One region of the Variovorax sp. 160MFSha2.1 genome, then DNA from elsewhere that is predicted to be linked to it. Evidence: predicted binding sites of a transcription regulator. Region 1 holds the regulator's gene; the other holds the start of a gene.
What was found. Region 1 encodes NrdR, which represses ribonucleotide reductase genes. Its sites were predicted from a motif close to CACNANATNTNGTG; they were not measured.
Positions count from the first base shown of each region.

Region 2: ABL838_RS05070 (ribonucleoside-diphosphate reductase subunit alpha) is a predicted target of NrdR. The motif match lies at 864-877, and genes of this name have one in related genera.

Region 1 is NZ_CP157624.1:3,882,596-3,890,224, forward strand. Features, by position in the region: gene ABL838_RS17615 (DUF748 domain-containing protein) at 1-469, opposite strand, end outside; gene ABL838_RS17620 (lytic transglycosylase domain-containing protein) at 1,140-1,976, shown strand; ZMP/ZTP riboswitch at 2,018-2,141, shown strand; gene glyA (serine hydroxymethyltransferase) at 2,183-3,427, shown strand; gene nrdR (transcriptional regulator NrdR) at 3,470-3,913, shown strand; gene ABL838_RS17635 (type IV pilin protein) at 3,944-4,405, opposite strand; gene ABL838_RS17640 (pilus assembly protein) at 4,416-7,556, opposite strand; gene ABL838_RS17645 (pilus assembly PilX family protein) at 7,608-7,629, opposite strand, start outside.
Region 2 is NZ_CP157624.1:1,163,912-1,171,540, reverse strand. Features, by position in the region: gene ABL838_RS05080 (sigma-54-dependent transcriptional regulator) at 1-12, shown strand, start outside; gene ampD (1,6-anhydro-N-acetylmuramyl-L-alanine amidase AmpD) at 1-610, shown strand, start outside; gene ABL838_RS05070 (ribonucleoside-diphosphate reductase subunit alpha) at 960-3,884, shown strand; gene ABL838_RS05065 (ribonucleotide-diphosphate reductase subunit beta) at 4,076-5,335, shown strand; gene ABL838_RS05060 (histone H1-like DNA-binding protein) at 5,532-6,041, shown strand; gene ABL838_RS05055 (carbohydrate kinase family protein) at 6,142-7,044, opposite strand; gene ABL838_RS05050 (zinc-ribbon and DUF3426 domain-containing protein) at 7,111-7,629, opposite strand, start outside.

The DNA of each region.
Region 1 (7,629 bases):
TGATCGCGATGTTGTAGATGGCGAAGCGCGCGGGCTTGGCGTTCGGGTCGGGCGGCGGGCCGGCCGCGAGCCTGGCCAGGATGTCGTCGATGTCGTACTTGCCGTCGGCCAGGTGGGTGAGCAGGATGGCCGGGCCGTCGATGGTGACGGCGTCGATCACCGGCGCGAGGCGGAAGATCGACTGCAACTCGGCGTCGGCATAGATGCGGTTGACCGCCACCTGCGGCTTGCTGCCATCGGCGGTGGCAATGCGCAGGTCGTCCAGGGTGAGTTCGAGGGTCCAGGGCTTGAAGTCGATCTTGCCGACGGTGACCTGGCGGCCGAGCTTCTCGCTCGCGATCTTCTGGAGCTGGCTCTTCGCGATCGGCGGCACTGCCAGCCAGGCGATGACCCAGATGGCCAGCAACGAAAGCAACGCGACGATCCCACGCCGCACCCATTTGTTCTGTTTGATCGAAGCTACGTCCATCGCTGGAGTGTGCCGCAAACATGCGCCGACGCTAGGTACGCAGAAAGGACGCAGGCCTCGTCCCGGAAGAATTACCGAAGAAAGGTCTTCATCGGCTCTCCCAGATGAAGAAAGCCCGGTGAGTCGACGGAATGTCTAGTCACCGGGCTTGATGGCGGGCCCAAAACCCATGCCATCGATTCGCGCGACGGGAAGTCAATGGTTCCCGCCGTGCTGGCAGCAAGAGATTGCCACCGTGGCTCCTCGACCGCCGAACCCTCGGACTTGCACCTCGGGTTTCCCGGGCCTCGGAAGAACGCCTGAAAAGCCAGGCCCGTCCAGATTAGGCGTCGCTCCCTCCGATTGCAAACGTGTTTTACAAAGGGATTTCCCCTAAGCCGAAACGCCTCGGTGAGAGCCATTTTTTAAACAACTATTAGCATAAAAAAACAAATACTTATACTTGACCGGGTATTTAGCCACGCTAGAATCCGCGCTGCCCTGACTGCCCGACGCAGAGGGGCCACCTGAATCCGCTGCCGAATTCCCCCGGCTTGATCAGGCCGCCGCGCTCCCAACCAACCCCACACTCCTTGCGCGGAGCCTGATTCGTACCAATCCAAGCGCCGCTGCCTTCATCCCTCGCCTTCGATGGCGTTGCGAATCGGGTGCCGCACAGAAAGGAAGAGCGATGAACAAGGCGTTTGATGTCACGGCCCGCGGGCTACGGACTTTCCTGTCCGATGTGGCAGACGGCTTTTTTGAAATCACCCACAACGGGTTTGCACTGGTCGGTCTGGCCATCGTGTTCGCGGCCCTCGCCCTGGTGGCACGGCCCGACCTGCGCAAGACCGGCGAAGAGGAACTGATGGGCTGGCTGCAGTCGCGCAAGCCCGCGCCCGAAGCCACCGACCTCGAGCCGACCGCCATCGAGCGCACCACGGCCGCGAGCCCCGCCGACCTGCCCAAGCAGCAGGCGGCCGTGGCCTACTGGCTGAGCAAGAAGTACCGCGTGGCCGCCGAGCCGCTGAGCGTGCTGGTGGCCGAGGCCTACGGCATCGGCAAGCGCACGAAGATCGACCCGACCCTGATCCTCGCGATCATGGCCGTCGAATCCAGCTTCAATCCCTTCGCCCAAAGCCAGGTCGGTGCCCAGGGCCTGATGCAAGTCATGACCCGCGTGCACGGCGACAAGTATGAAAGCGCGGGCGGCACGCTCACCGCGTTCGACCCGGTCACCAACATGCGCGTCGGCGTGAAGGTGCTGCAGGAATGCATCGCCCGCGCCGGCTCCCTGGAAGGCGGCCTGCGCTACTACGTGGGCGCGGCCAACCTCGAGGACGACGGCGGCTACGCCGCCAAGGTGATGGCCGAGCACGAGCGCCTGCTGCAGGTCGCCAACGGCCGCGCGCCGTCGACGATCACGCCGACCGTGCGTCCGCAGCCGATCCCGGTGGCGGCGCCTCCCGCCAAGCGCGAGGAAGGCAGCGAGCCGGCGAAGGTGGCCCTGCTCTCCTCCGTTTCCTGAAGGAGTTTTCGCCGCGCGGGTACAGCCTCCTGAGCTACACTCGCCCGGTACGCGACTGGCGATAGGCGCAGCACTCTGCAAGGTGCCCCGCGCTGACGTGGAATACCACTGGGAAGCGTACCGCCTGGTCACACAGGCGTTCAGCCGTTCGCCTGGGCAGCCCTTGTTTGGTTGAAGAACAAGGACCTCGTCTTCAAAGGACTGCCATGTACCAACGCAATATCCTGGTCGAACAGACCGACCCCGAAATCTGGGCCGCGATTCAAGCCGAGAACGCACGCCAGGAACACCACATCGAGCTGATCGCCAGCGAGAACTACGCCTCCCCGGCCGTCATGGCCGCACAGGGCTCGCAGCTCACCAATAAATACGCCGAAGGCTACCCGGGCAAGCGCTACTACGGCGGTTGCGAGCACGTCGACGTGGCCGAGCAGCTGGCCATCGACCGCGTCAAGCAGATCTTCGGCGCCGACGCCGCCAATGTGCAGCCGCACTGCGGCGCCTCGGCCAACGAAGCCGTGATGCTCGCCTTCCTGAAGCCCGGCGACACCATCATGGGCATGAGCCTGGCCGAAGGCGGCCACCTGACCCACGGCATGCCCCTCAATATGAGCGGCAAGTGGTTCAACGTCGTGAGCTACGGCCTGAACGACAAGGAAGAGATCGACTACGACGCGATGGAGCGCAAGGCGCATGAGCACATGCCCAAGCTGATCATCGCGGGCGCCTCGGCCTACTCGCTGCGCATCGATTTCGAGCGCTTCGCCAAGGTGGCCAAGGACGTCGGCGCGATCTTCATGGTCGACATCGCCCACTACGCCGGCCTCGTGGCTGCGGGCGTGTACCCCAACCCGGTGCCGCACGCCGACATCGTCACCTCCACCACCCACAAGAGCCTGCGCGGCCCGCGCGGCGGCATCATCCTGATGAAGTCGCAGCACGAGAAGGCCATCAACAGCGCGATCTTCCCGGGCCTCCAAGGCGGCCCGCTGATGCACGTGATCGCCGCCAAGGCCGTCGCGTTCAAGGAAGCCATGTCGCCCGAGTTCAAGGCCTACCAGCAGCAGGTGGTCAAGAACGCCCAGATCGTGGCCGAGACCCTCACCCAGCGCGGCCTGCGCATCGTGAGCGGACGCACCGAAAGCCACGTGATGCTGGTCGACCTGCGCGCCAAGGGCATCACCGGCAAGGAAGCCGAAGCCGTGCTGGGCAGCGCCCACATGACGATCAACAAGAACGCGATCCCCAACGACCCCGAAAAGCCGATGGTCACCAGCGGCGTGCGCATCGGCACCCCCGCCATGACCACCCGCGGCTTCAAGGACGAAGAGGCCCGCATCACCGCCAACCTGGTTGCCGACGTGCTCGAGAACCCGCGCGACGCGGCGAACATCGAAGCCGTGCGCGCCAAGGTTCACGCCCTGACCAGCCGGTTCCCGGTCTACCGCTGATCTGTTGTCGGCCCGTAGAAAGAAGAAAGAAGTCCTGGCCGCATGAAATGCCCGTTTTGCGGCCATCTTGAAACGCAGGTCGTCGAGACCCGGGTTTCGGAAGACGCCGACTTCGTCCGCAGGCGCCGCCAGTGCAGCGCCTGCGACAAGCGCTTCACCACCTACGAGCGGCCCGACGTCAACTTTCCCGTGGTCGTGAAGAAGGACGGCAGTCGCGCCGACTTCGACTCGACCAAGGTGCGCGCCTCCATGATGCTGGCGCTGCGCAAGCGCCCCGTGAGCATCGAGCAGATCGACAACGCGCTGCTGCGCATCGAGCAGAAGCTGCTGGCCAGCGGCCTGCGAGAGATCGACTCGACCAAGGTCGGCGAGCTCGTCATGCGCGAACTCAAGAAGCTCGACAAGGTCGCCTACGTTCGCTTCGCCTCGGTGTACCGCAGCTTCGAGGACGTGGACGAGTTCCGGCAGCTGCTGCGCGACATCTGATCGGCGCTGCCGCCCTTGCCCGGCCGGCCCTCAGCGGGTCCAACAGAGCTGAACCAGCGAATCCGCGACGCTCGTGCGTCCTCCGGCCAGCTTGGCTCCTTGATGGTTCACCGTGAGCGTGCCGCACTCGTCTGCGGCTGAAGCGCCCTGAGGTACGGCCTTCAGGGTGTAGCTGCTCTCGCTCCTGTCGACATAGCCGATGTCGTAGCTGGCCGAGCCGGACGACGGCGACTGCTTCAGCCCGGCCGGCAACGCAACGCTGGTGGGCGGATATCTGCCGTTGGCCGTCAGGTAGCGCTCGTTCCATTGCGCCGCCTGCAACAGTTGCTGCTTCGCATCGGCACGCTTGGCCCGCAGCACATAACGCGTATAGCTGGGATATGCGATGGCGGCGAGGATACCGATCACCGCCGTCACGATCATGAGTTCGATCAGCGTGAAGCCGCGCGAACGAGTTTGCCGGCTGGCTTGTGCTCCGGGATGGTTGTCCATGGCTTTCGTTTCAGTTGCTCGAGATCAGGCTGCGCCAGCCGAAGCGGCGCACGTTGTCCGGCCGGGTGACTGACTTGCAGTCGCCCGCGGCATTGCAGATCACCTCCGTGCCCTTCTGCCGGTTCTGCGGCTGCAGGACGAGGTCGCTTCGGCCGGAGCGGTTTCGGAACCCCGCGTAGGCGCCCACCGCGCCGGCCGTGGTGTACGAAATGCCCGCCGGCGCGGAGCCGCTGAAGAAGTCGATCAGCAGCGACCACCCGTCGTCGCCCGTTCCCGCCGTGCAGTCGACAGAGTTGCTGCTCGATCCGGGGATGGTTGTCGAGAACAGGCCGATGCCGCTGCCCAATGCTTGGCCGGGATAGACGACGCGCTCGCCCGCCGTCGGCAGCTTCAGATACCAGCCGCGCCGGGCCTGCGAACCGCCGAAGCTCACGCCGTTGCGGGAGACGGTGCGCAATTCGGTATCGCCTTCGTGGACGGGGGTATCCCCGATGGTCTGCGCCACCAGGTCGGTGGAGGCCGCGGTGCCGGAGCTCCCGTTGGCCGGGTCACGGATGCCGTAAAGGTATTGGTCCGCAGTGGAGCTTTCGTCGCCCGAGGCGAACAGCCGTCCGGTGCCGAACACCACCATGTAGCCTCCTCGAGGATGCCCGACCACGAGGGGCGCTGCCGTGATCGGCTGGCCCGCGCCTGCCGCGAACAACGGCTTGTCGTCGAGGCCGGAGGCAGACTCCGAACCGGCCGCGCGGCGCTTGTCGAAGGGCCCGATGGTGGCCGTCCACCGGCGGCTGTCGGTGCTGCTGAGGTCGAACTTCCAGAGATTGCCGAGCAGGTCGCCGGCGTAGACGAGATCGACCTTGCCGTCGCCATCATGGTCCACCGGACGTGGCGCGGACAGCCCGTTGCCCGTGTCTTTCCCCTGCGTGGCCGGGGCGGGAATCTTGAGGATCTCCTTGTCGCCATCGAGATACTGGATCCACAGCACGGCTTTCTCGCTCTTGCTGTTGTAGCCGTTGCCCAGGATCAGGGCCTTCCGGTCGTTGCTCAACTGCGCGACCTGAAGCGCCCGCCCCGAGAAGGAATCGAGCGCGGGCTGCTGGAACTGATGGCCCAGGTCGTCATCCGCAAGCGCGGTCGTGTCGATCAGCGCGATGCTGGCGGCCTTGCGCTCGTCGACGTTCTCGGGCCTGGTGACGTCGAGCACGAAGTAGCCCTTGCCACCCGCGCCCAGCGTGCCGACCAGCAAGGACTTCCAGTTCGCCGCCTTCTGCTCGTCGGTCGTCCTGGCCGGGGATTTCTGCCCCATGTAGATGTCGGCGACGAAGGGACTGCCGTCGACGTAGTACCGATGGGTGTAGCCGGCTTCGCTGAGCCGATTGAGATTCGGCGCCGCCGCCGTGCCGTAGAGGCCTTCGGGCACGTAGGCGAACGCCTCCTTGCCGGTGCTCGCGTTGAACGCATGCAGCATGCCGTCGTTGGCGCCGACATAGAGCATCGGCGCGCGGGAGATGGCAGCGAACGCCGCATAGGCCTCGCCGGTGAAGCCGCTCTTGGGCTGTCCCTCGTACCAGACGCTGGAGCCCACGATGTCGCCGAGCACATGGCCGCGCTTGCGGAACTGGCGGCCGGCGCCCTCGTTGCTGCGATCGCCGCGCAGGAAGTCGAGCACGGCCCGGCCGAGGGCGGTGCTCTCGGTGTCGGTGTCGGTGCTGGCCTTGAGCGCGGCCCTCTGCGCGTCGCTCAAGTCGGCCCACCTGAACGGCACGCCCGCGCCGGTGGTCGCTGCGCGGCCCGCAGACGCAGCCGTGGTGCCGGAGAAGCTGAGCACAACGCGGTCCCGGTCGTGTGCGCCAGTGCTTGCCATGCGGGTATCGAGCAGGTCGCGCGCCGACCAGTCGGCTTTGGCAGCGAGCTTGCCGTCGGTGCCGAACTTCGTGGCGCTGAGTCTGCCGGACCAGTCGGCCGTGTCGTAGCCGGCCTGATAGACGGAAGTGCCTGTCGAGACCCTGGAAGCGCTTGCCGAGATGGATGTCAGCGGTGTGCTGGAGTTGACCAGAACCTGTCCGAGGATCGATCTGAATGCGCTGCTCAGGGCTTTGGCATTGGAAGCCGGCGTGAACGTGCCGCGGCTGTTCAGGGCGGCATGCCAGAGGTCCATTCGAGCATTGCCGTTGAACGGATCAAGCCATTGGATCGAGCCATCGACCACGCCGGCATAGTCTTCGCTGTAGGTAGGCTGCGAGGCCGTCGTCGAGATTTTCGGTCGAGACCACCAGGTGCCCGCGGCACCGAACCCGATGAAGTGGGTCGTCAGGTGCTGCCAGGTGGCCGGATCGTTCTTGGGGTTCCAGTACTCGGAGACCTTGGCGCGCCCCACTGTCACGTCGCCAGGCTCGGCAATGATCTTCTTCAGGTTGTTCGGCACGCCGGGTTGCAGGTCACGGGCCCAGTACTCGAAGGCCAAGTCGGCGAGCGTCGGGCGCTTCATCCTCCCGAAGTTGTCGGCATAGGGTGGGCGCGGCGCATAGAGGGTGCCGTCGGGGAGCGAGCGGTGCGTGCCATCTTCGTTGGCGACGATGGGCATGAAGCTCTCCAACCCCGAGGGCGGCCAGTAGTCGCCATCGGTCATGAAGATGTGGAACGACCTGCGGCAACCCGATTGCGAGGCTCCGGCCACACCCGGATCATCCGAGAAGGGGCTGTGCTGGCCAGTGGTCTGCATGTACTCGCCCGCACGGGCCATCATTTCGTGAAGAGGCGTGCCTCCCGTCGCCTGGATGGCGTTGACCCAGGCCATGAAATTGGCGCGGTGCGTCCGGTCCAGCGAACGCATCAGGTTTGCGTTGACGCGTCCGCCGATCCTGCAAGGAAGCGCGGCGCTTCTGAATGCAGCGCAGTTGCGATCGCTGCGATCGTCGTTCAGCGCCTGCCAGGCGAGGCGGATGCGGTGATCGGGAATATTGGCCTCCGAGAAGTTCTCCCTGAGAGCAGCCTGCAGGGCAGCCATGCCGCTGCCGTACATGCTTCCGGAGTTGTCGACGGAAACGATCACGTTCGGCGCCGGCTCCGCGACCGCGGAATTTCGCGGCACCTGCGCCAGCGGATACTGCGCGGCGTGCACGACGGTCTGTGCCAACACCAGGCTGGACACGACGGCGCGTCCTGGCAGCTTCCTGATCCTCATCTCTTTCTCTCCCAATATTCAGTTCACCCCGGAGACCGGG
Region 2 (7,629 bases), 2.7 Mb from region 1:
GCCGACGACTGAAGAAGCCCCCCCGGCGTCTGGCGACGCACTCTGGCGGGCCGGCTGGTACCGCTTCGCGAAAGCCCTGCCCTCTCCCAACTTCGGGCCCCGGCCGCAGGGCGCGCAGATCGACCTCATCGTGCTGCACTCGATCAGCCTGCCGCCCGGCGAGTACGGCGGCGACGAGGTGCAGCGGCTTTTCACCAACCGGCTCGACTGGGACGCGCACCCCTACTTCCAGGCCCTACGCGGGCTGGAGGTTTCGTCGCATTTCTACGTGCGGCGCAACGGCGAACTCTGGCAGTTCGTGAGCTGCGACGACCGCGCCTGGCATGCGGGCGTGTCGTCCTGGCGCGGCCGCGAAAACTGCAACGACTACTCCATCGGCATCGAGCTGGAGGGCCTGGAAGGCCAGCCCTTCGAGGAGCCTCAATACGAGACGCTCGCGAGCCTGTGCGCCGCCATCGCGCAGCATTTTCCGGTCGGGCACATCGCCGGCCACGAGCACGTCGCGCCGGGGCGCAAGCAGGACCCGGGCGCCGGCTTCGACTGGCGCCTGCTGCGCGAACAGCTCGGCTGGAATCCACAGATGTTTCCCGAGCAGGTGATCCGGCGCTAATTTTTTCAATCGCGCGGCGGCTTGCGATGCGACGCTCATGCGCCGCAGCAAAGAGAATCTTTCAAACGCGCGATGCAGCAACCATGCGCCCTCCAGGCCCAAATCGGCCTGCAAGCCACGGCCCATGCGGGTTGCAGGACCATAGGCCAGTATTCATGGGGCATCTTTGCAGGTGTTCTATTGCGGAAGTAATACCGGCAATCCTTGTATCCATTGGAAAACGCTACATCTAGTGGGTTGTACGCCCCGTGCACCCTAGATATAGTGTCCCCCGTCCGGTACCGTACACCGGTGCGGCGCCGGGCCAGGTGCCGCCATCCAACAAGAATTGCCAACTGAGAGGAAGCGAATGCAAACAGCCCTGAACCCCCAATCGACCCCGCGTGCCATCCCCTCCACGCCGTCGCAGCAGCAGCGAGACACTGCTGGCTCCCCCGCCGGCCAGAACCTGGCCCACTACCAGATCATCCGCCGCAACGGCGCCGTCGTTCCCTTCGAGCCGAACAAGATCGCCATCGCGATGATGAAGGCCTTCCTGGCCGTGCACGGCACGCAGGGCGCGGCATCGGCCAGCGTGCGCGAGACGGTCGACACGCTCACGCAGGGCGTGATCCGCGCGCTGGTGCGTTCGCGTCCGGGCGGCGGCACCTTCCACATCGAGGACGTGCAGGACCAGGTCGAGCTCGGCCTGATGCGCGGCGGCCACCATGAGATCGCCCGCGCCTACGTGCTGTACCGCGAACGCCGCACGCAGGAGCGCTCGAAGCAGGGCGAGCAGGAAGTGCCGGCCGCTCCCGCGCTGCACGTGCTGGACAAGGGCGAGCTGGTCGCGCTCGACCTGAACGAGCTCAAGAGCCTGATCGAGTCGGCCTGCGAAGGCCTGGGCGACAGCATCACGGCCGCTCCCATCGTCGCCGAGACGATGCGCAACCTGTACGACGGCGTGCCGCTCGACGAGGTCTACAAGGCCTCGATCCTGGCGGCCCGTACGCTGATCGAAAAAGACCCCGACTACACCTTCGCCACCGCACGCCTGCTGCTGCACACGATCTTCAAGGAGATCATCGGCCGCGAAGTGCTGCCCGCCGAACGCGCATCCGCCTACGCCGACTACTTCCCGCAGTTCATCAAGAAGGGCGTGGACAACGACCTGCTCGACGAGAAGCTGCTGCAGTACGACCTGCCCCGCCTGGGCGCGGCCCTGAAGCCCGAGCGCGACAACCAGTTCGACTACCTCGGCCTGCAGACCCTGTACGACCGCTACTTCCTGCACGTGCGCAAGACCCGCATCGAGCTGCCGCAGGCCTTCTTCATGCGCGTGGCCATGGGCCTGTCGCTCAACGAGATCGACCGCGAAGCGCGCGCCATCGAGTTCTACGAGGTGCTGTCGTCGTTCGACTTCATGTCGAGCACGCCCACGCTGTTCAACGCCGGCACGCTGCGCTCGCAGCTGTCGAGCTGCTACCTGACCACCGTGCCCGACGACCTGGACGGCATCTATGAGTCGATCAAGGAAAACGCGCTGCTGTCGAAGTTCGCCGGCGGCCTGGGCAACGACTGGACCCGCGTTCGCGCGCTCGGCAGCCACATCAAGGGCACGAACGGCGAATCGCAGGGCGTGGTGCCCTTCCTGAAGGTGGTGAACGACACGGCCGTGGCCGTGAACCAGGGCGGCAAGCGCAAGGGCGCCGTCTGCACCTACCTCGAAACCTGGCACCTCGACATCGAGGAGTTCCTGGAGCTGCGCAAGAACACCGGCGACGACCGCCGCCGCACGCACGACATGAACACCGCCAACTGGATCCCCGACCTGTTCATGCGCCGCGTGATGGAAAAGGGCACCTGGACGCTGTTCTCGCCCTCCAACGTGCCCGACCTGCACGACCTGTTCGGCGCCGAGTTCGAGAAGGCCTACGTCGCCTACGAAGAGAAGGCTGCCCGCGGCGAGATCAAGCCGAGCCGCACCATCCAGGCGACCGACCTGTGGCGCAAGATGCTCACGATGCTGTTCGAGACTGGCCACCCCTGGATCACGTTCAAGGATGCCTGCAACGTGCGCTCGCCGCAGCAGCACGCCGGCGTCGTGCACTCGTCGAACCTGTGCACCGAGATCACGCTGAACACCAGCGACACCGAAACCGCCGTGTGCAACCTGGGTTCGGTGAACCTGCTGCAGCACCTGAAGGACGGCAAGGTCGACCAGGAGAAGCTGAAGAAGACCGTGTCGACCGCGATGCGCATGCTCGACAACGTGATCGACATCAACTACTACGCCGTGAAGAAGGCGCGCGACTCGAACCTGCGCCACCGTCCGGTCGGCCTGGGCCTGATGGGCTTCCAGGACGCGCTGTACGAACTGCGCATTCCCTACGCCTCGCAGGAAGCCGTGCAGTTCGCCGACGAGTCGATGGAAGCCATCTGCTACCACGCCTACTGGGCCTCGACCGAGCTGGCCAAGGAACGCGGCAAGTACTCGAGCTACAAGGGTTCGCTGTGGGACAAGGGCGTGCTGCCGATCGACTCGCTCGACCTGCTCGAGAAGCAGCGCGGCGGCTACGTCGAGGTCGACCGCTCGGCCACCCTCGACTGGGACGCGCTGCGCTCGAAGATCAAGGCCGACGGCATGCGCAACTCGAACTGCGTGGCGATTGCTCCGACCGCGACCATCTCGAACATCATCGGCGTGGACGCCTCGATCGAGCCCTGCTTCGGCAACCTCTCGGTCAAGTCGAACCTGTCGGGCGAATTCACCGTGATCAACCACTACCTGGTGCGCGACCTCAAGCGCCTGGGCCTGTGGGACGACGTGATGGTGATGGACCTGAAGCACTTCGACGGTTCGCTGCGCCCCATCGACCGCGTGCCGCAGGACGTGAAGGCGCTCTACGCCACCGCGTTCGAGATCGAGACCACGTGGCTGGTGGAAGCCGCAGCGCGTCGCCAGAAGTGGATCGACCAGGCGCAGTCGCTGAACATCTACATGGCCGGCGCATCGGGCAAGAAGCTCGACGACACCTACAAGCTCGCATGGCTGCGCGGCCTGAAGACCACGTACTACCTGCGCACGCAGAGCGCGACGCACGCAGAGAAGTCGACGGTGCAGTCGGGCCGCCTCAACGCGGTGTCGTCGGGCAACGGCGAAGCGACTTCTTCCTCCGGCATGAGCGCGCTCGAAGCCGCTGCTGCTGCGGCAAAGGCGCAGATGAGCGCGATTCCCGCCACCGACATCGCGTTCTGCGGCGTGGACGATCCGACCTGCGAAGCGTGCCAATAAACGCTTCGGTGCTCGCGACAACAACTCAGTGAGGTGCTCGCGAAATCGCGCGACGTTCAATCAATCAAGGCATTGACTGACATCGCGCGATGCATGCGAGCAACATAACAACCACATAAATGGCGTGCGATGTGAACGAGCACTTTGCAACTCACATCGTTACTCCGATAATTTGAGCATTGGATTTTTCTATGTTGACCTGGGACGAAGAAGTCAAGCCCTCCTTACCAAAGGATATGCAACAAGGTTTGCAGCACCACAACGCATCGACCGGCGGATTGCCCGCAGGCCGTTCGGTGGACGCTCCGGCTTCGTCTTCCGTCGCGCAACCCGCCCTCCGCACCTTCAGCACGCTCGATGACGGCGCGCAGGTGCGCCCGGTTGCCACCGCCGCTCCTGCAGCATCAACGCCCGCAGTCGCCGCCCAATCCACCCAGCGCGTCAAGGCTTCGGACAAGCGCATCATCAACGGCCAGACCGACGTCAACCAGCTGGTGCCGTTCAAGTACAAGTGGGCGTGGGAGAAGTACCTCGCCACCTGCGCCAACCACTGGATGCCGCAGGAAGTGAACATGACGCGCGACATCGCGCTCTGGAAAGATCCGAACGGCCTGAGCGAAGACGAGCGCCGCATCGTCAAGCGCAACCTCGGCTTCTTCGTGACCGCCGACTCGCTGGCCGCCAACAACATCGTGCTGGGCACCTACCGCCACATCACGGCGCCCGAATGCCGCCAGTTCCTGCTGCGCCAGGCTTTCGAGGAAGCGATCCACACGCACGCGTACCAGTACATCGTCGAGTCGCTCGGCCTGGACGAGAGCGAGATCTTCAACGCCTACAACGAAGTGCCGTCGATCCGCGAGAAGGACCAGTTCCTGATCCCGTTCATCGACGCCATCAGCGACCCCAACTTCCACACCGGCACGCCCGAGGCCGACCAGAAGCTGCTCAAGTCGCTCATCGTGTTCGCCTGCCTGATGGAAGGCCTCTTCTTCTACGTCGGCTTCACGCAGATTCTCGCGCTGGGCCGCCAGAACAAGATGACCGGCGCCGCCGAGCAGTACCAGTACATCCTGCGCGACGAGTCGATGCACTGCAATTTCGGCATCGACCTGATCAACCAGCTCAAGCTCGAGAACCCCGGCCTCTGGACGGCGGAGTTCAAGGCGGAGATCAAGGCGCTCTTCCTGCGCGCCGTCGAGCTCGAATACAGATACGCCGAAGACACCATGCCCCGTGGCGTGCTCGGCATGAACGCCTCCATGTTCAAGGGCTACCTGCGCTACATCGCCAACCGGCGTGCACAGCAGATCGGCCTCGAAACGCTCTTCCCGAACGAAGAAAATCCGTTCCCGTGGATGAGCGAAATGATTGACCTGAAGAAAGAGCGCAATTTCTTCGAAACCCGCGTGATCGAATACCAGTCGGGTGGTGCGCTCTCCTGGGATTGAATCTTTCGAAAAGAATTAATGAATTCAAGAATTGCCCTTGCCACCGATCGCGCCGAAGAGCGCGGCATGGACGAGGGCTCAGGTGTTCATGGTGCTGGAGCAAAGATTCCAACACCATGAATCGCTTCACGTTACCCAACGTGCGTGGAGTGCTTCAATAGGTTGATTTTTTCAACTTGATCAAGGAGAAATAGAAATGGCAACTGCAAAGAAAGCTCCGGCTAAGAAAGCCGCTGCAAAGAAGGCTCCGGCTAAGAAGGCCGTCGCCGCCAAGAAGGCTCCTGCCAAGAAGGTAGCCGCCAAGAAGGCACCGGCCAAGAAGGTCGCGGCCAAGAAGGCTCCGGCAAAGAAGGTAGCAGCGAAGAAGGCAGCACCGGCGAAGAAGGCCGCTGCCAAGAAGGCTCCTGCCAAGAAGGCCGTAGCGAAGAAGGCGCCTGCGAAGAAGGCTGCTGCCAAGAAGGCCCCGGCGAAGAAGGCCGCTGCCAAGAAGGCGCCTGCGAAGAAGGCTGCTGCCAAGAAGGCCCCTGCCAAAAAGGCTGCGGCCAAGAAAGCCGCGAAAAAGCCTGCTGCCAAGAAGCCTGCTGCGAAGAAGGCTCCCAAGGCCGCTGCTCCTGCCAAGGCTGCCGCCGTAGCGCCTGCCCCTGCTGCGCAAACGACGCTGAACCCCCAGGCAGCCTGGCCGTTCCCCACGGCCAGCAAGCCCTGAGTTTCTCAGCGGCCTTGAAGGCAAAAAGCCCGGCACCTCACGGTGCCGGGCTTTTTTTATCGCCCCTATCGCCCTTCCAGGCGCTCTCTCAAAGAGAAGATCAGACGCCCAGCGCCTTGCGATCGATCTCGTAGTTCTGCGGGCCACGCTGCGCAATCTTGATCGCGCCGACCTTGTTGCCCAGCGCCGCGCACTGTGCGAGCGGCCAGCCCTTTTCCAGACCGAAGAGCAGCGCGCCACGCCATGCGTCGCCGCAACCCGTGGGCTCGACCACCTCGGTGGCCACCACGCCCGGCACGTGCTCGCGCTCGCCATCGGTCCAGATCTCGCAGCCCTCGGCCGCCAGCGTGACCACGAGGCCGCGCACGCGCCTGGAGATCTCCGCAAGGCTCCAACCGGTGCGCTGCGACAGCATCTTTCCTTCGTAATCGTTCACCACCACCCAGCTCGCCAGATCGACGAAATGGCGCAGCGCCTCGCCGTCGAACATCGGCAGGCCCTGGCCCGGATCGAACACGAACGGGATGCCCGCTGCGGCGAACTGCTCAGCGTGCTGCAGCATCGCGTCGCGGCCATCGGGGGCGATGATGCCGAGTTTGATGTCCTCGCGCGCAGCCACCTTGGTGACGTGCGCCTGCTGCATCGCGCCGGGGTGGAAGGCGGTGATCTGGTTGTTGTCGACGTCGCTCATGATCATCGCCTGCGCGGTGAAGGTGTCGTCGAGCTGGCGCACGAACTCCGTGCTGATGCCCAGCGAGCGCATGCGCTCGAGGTACGTGGCGCCGTCGCTGCCCAGCGTGGCCATCGGCAGCGCCGCGCCGCCTAGCGCATTGAGGCTGTAGGCGATGTTGCCCGCGCAGCCGCCGAAGTCGCGGCGTAGCGTCGGCACCAGGAACGACACATTGAGGATGTGCAGTTGATCAGGGAGGATCTGGTCGGCGAACCGCCCCTCGAAAGTCATGATGGTGTCGAATGCGAGGGAACCGCAAATCACTGCTGCCATGGTTAGCCGTTGGTGTGTTGAGTGGTGGATGAAAGCGAGAAGGACACACGCGCGCACGCGCCCCGCTCAGGGATAGAAAGCCTCGACGCGATAACCCGCGACTGGCGGCAGCGCCGCCGCTTCCGAAGCGGACAAGGTCAGGGGCAGCGAGGCCGCGCGATCCGCGCGCGCCTGCAACACGGCCGGAGCGCCATAGTCCGCCGGCATCAGCACGCGGCGCACCACGGCGCGCTCCTGCGTGTCGAGCAGCGAGAGCTCGACGGCCGGCATCGCGAGCGGCACCGTGGCGCCGTTGCGCAGGGTGAAGCTCAGGCGGTAGTCGTTGCCGCCGCTCTTCTCGCGCGCGAAGGCCGCGCCTTCGATCACGATGTCGCCGATCTGGCGCAGCGCGCCGAGCTCGCAGCCGGTGTACTGGCACAGCGCCGCAAGCGTGGGCCGCAGGTTGGGCTGGCGCGCGACGATGCCGTCCCGTTCATGGCGAACGATCTGCAGAACCAGCAACAGCGCCGCAAGAACCGCCAGCAGGACCAGCAGCACCCGCACACCCCTGCGCTGCCAGAAGCCCAGCGCCTTTTCCAGCGGCTC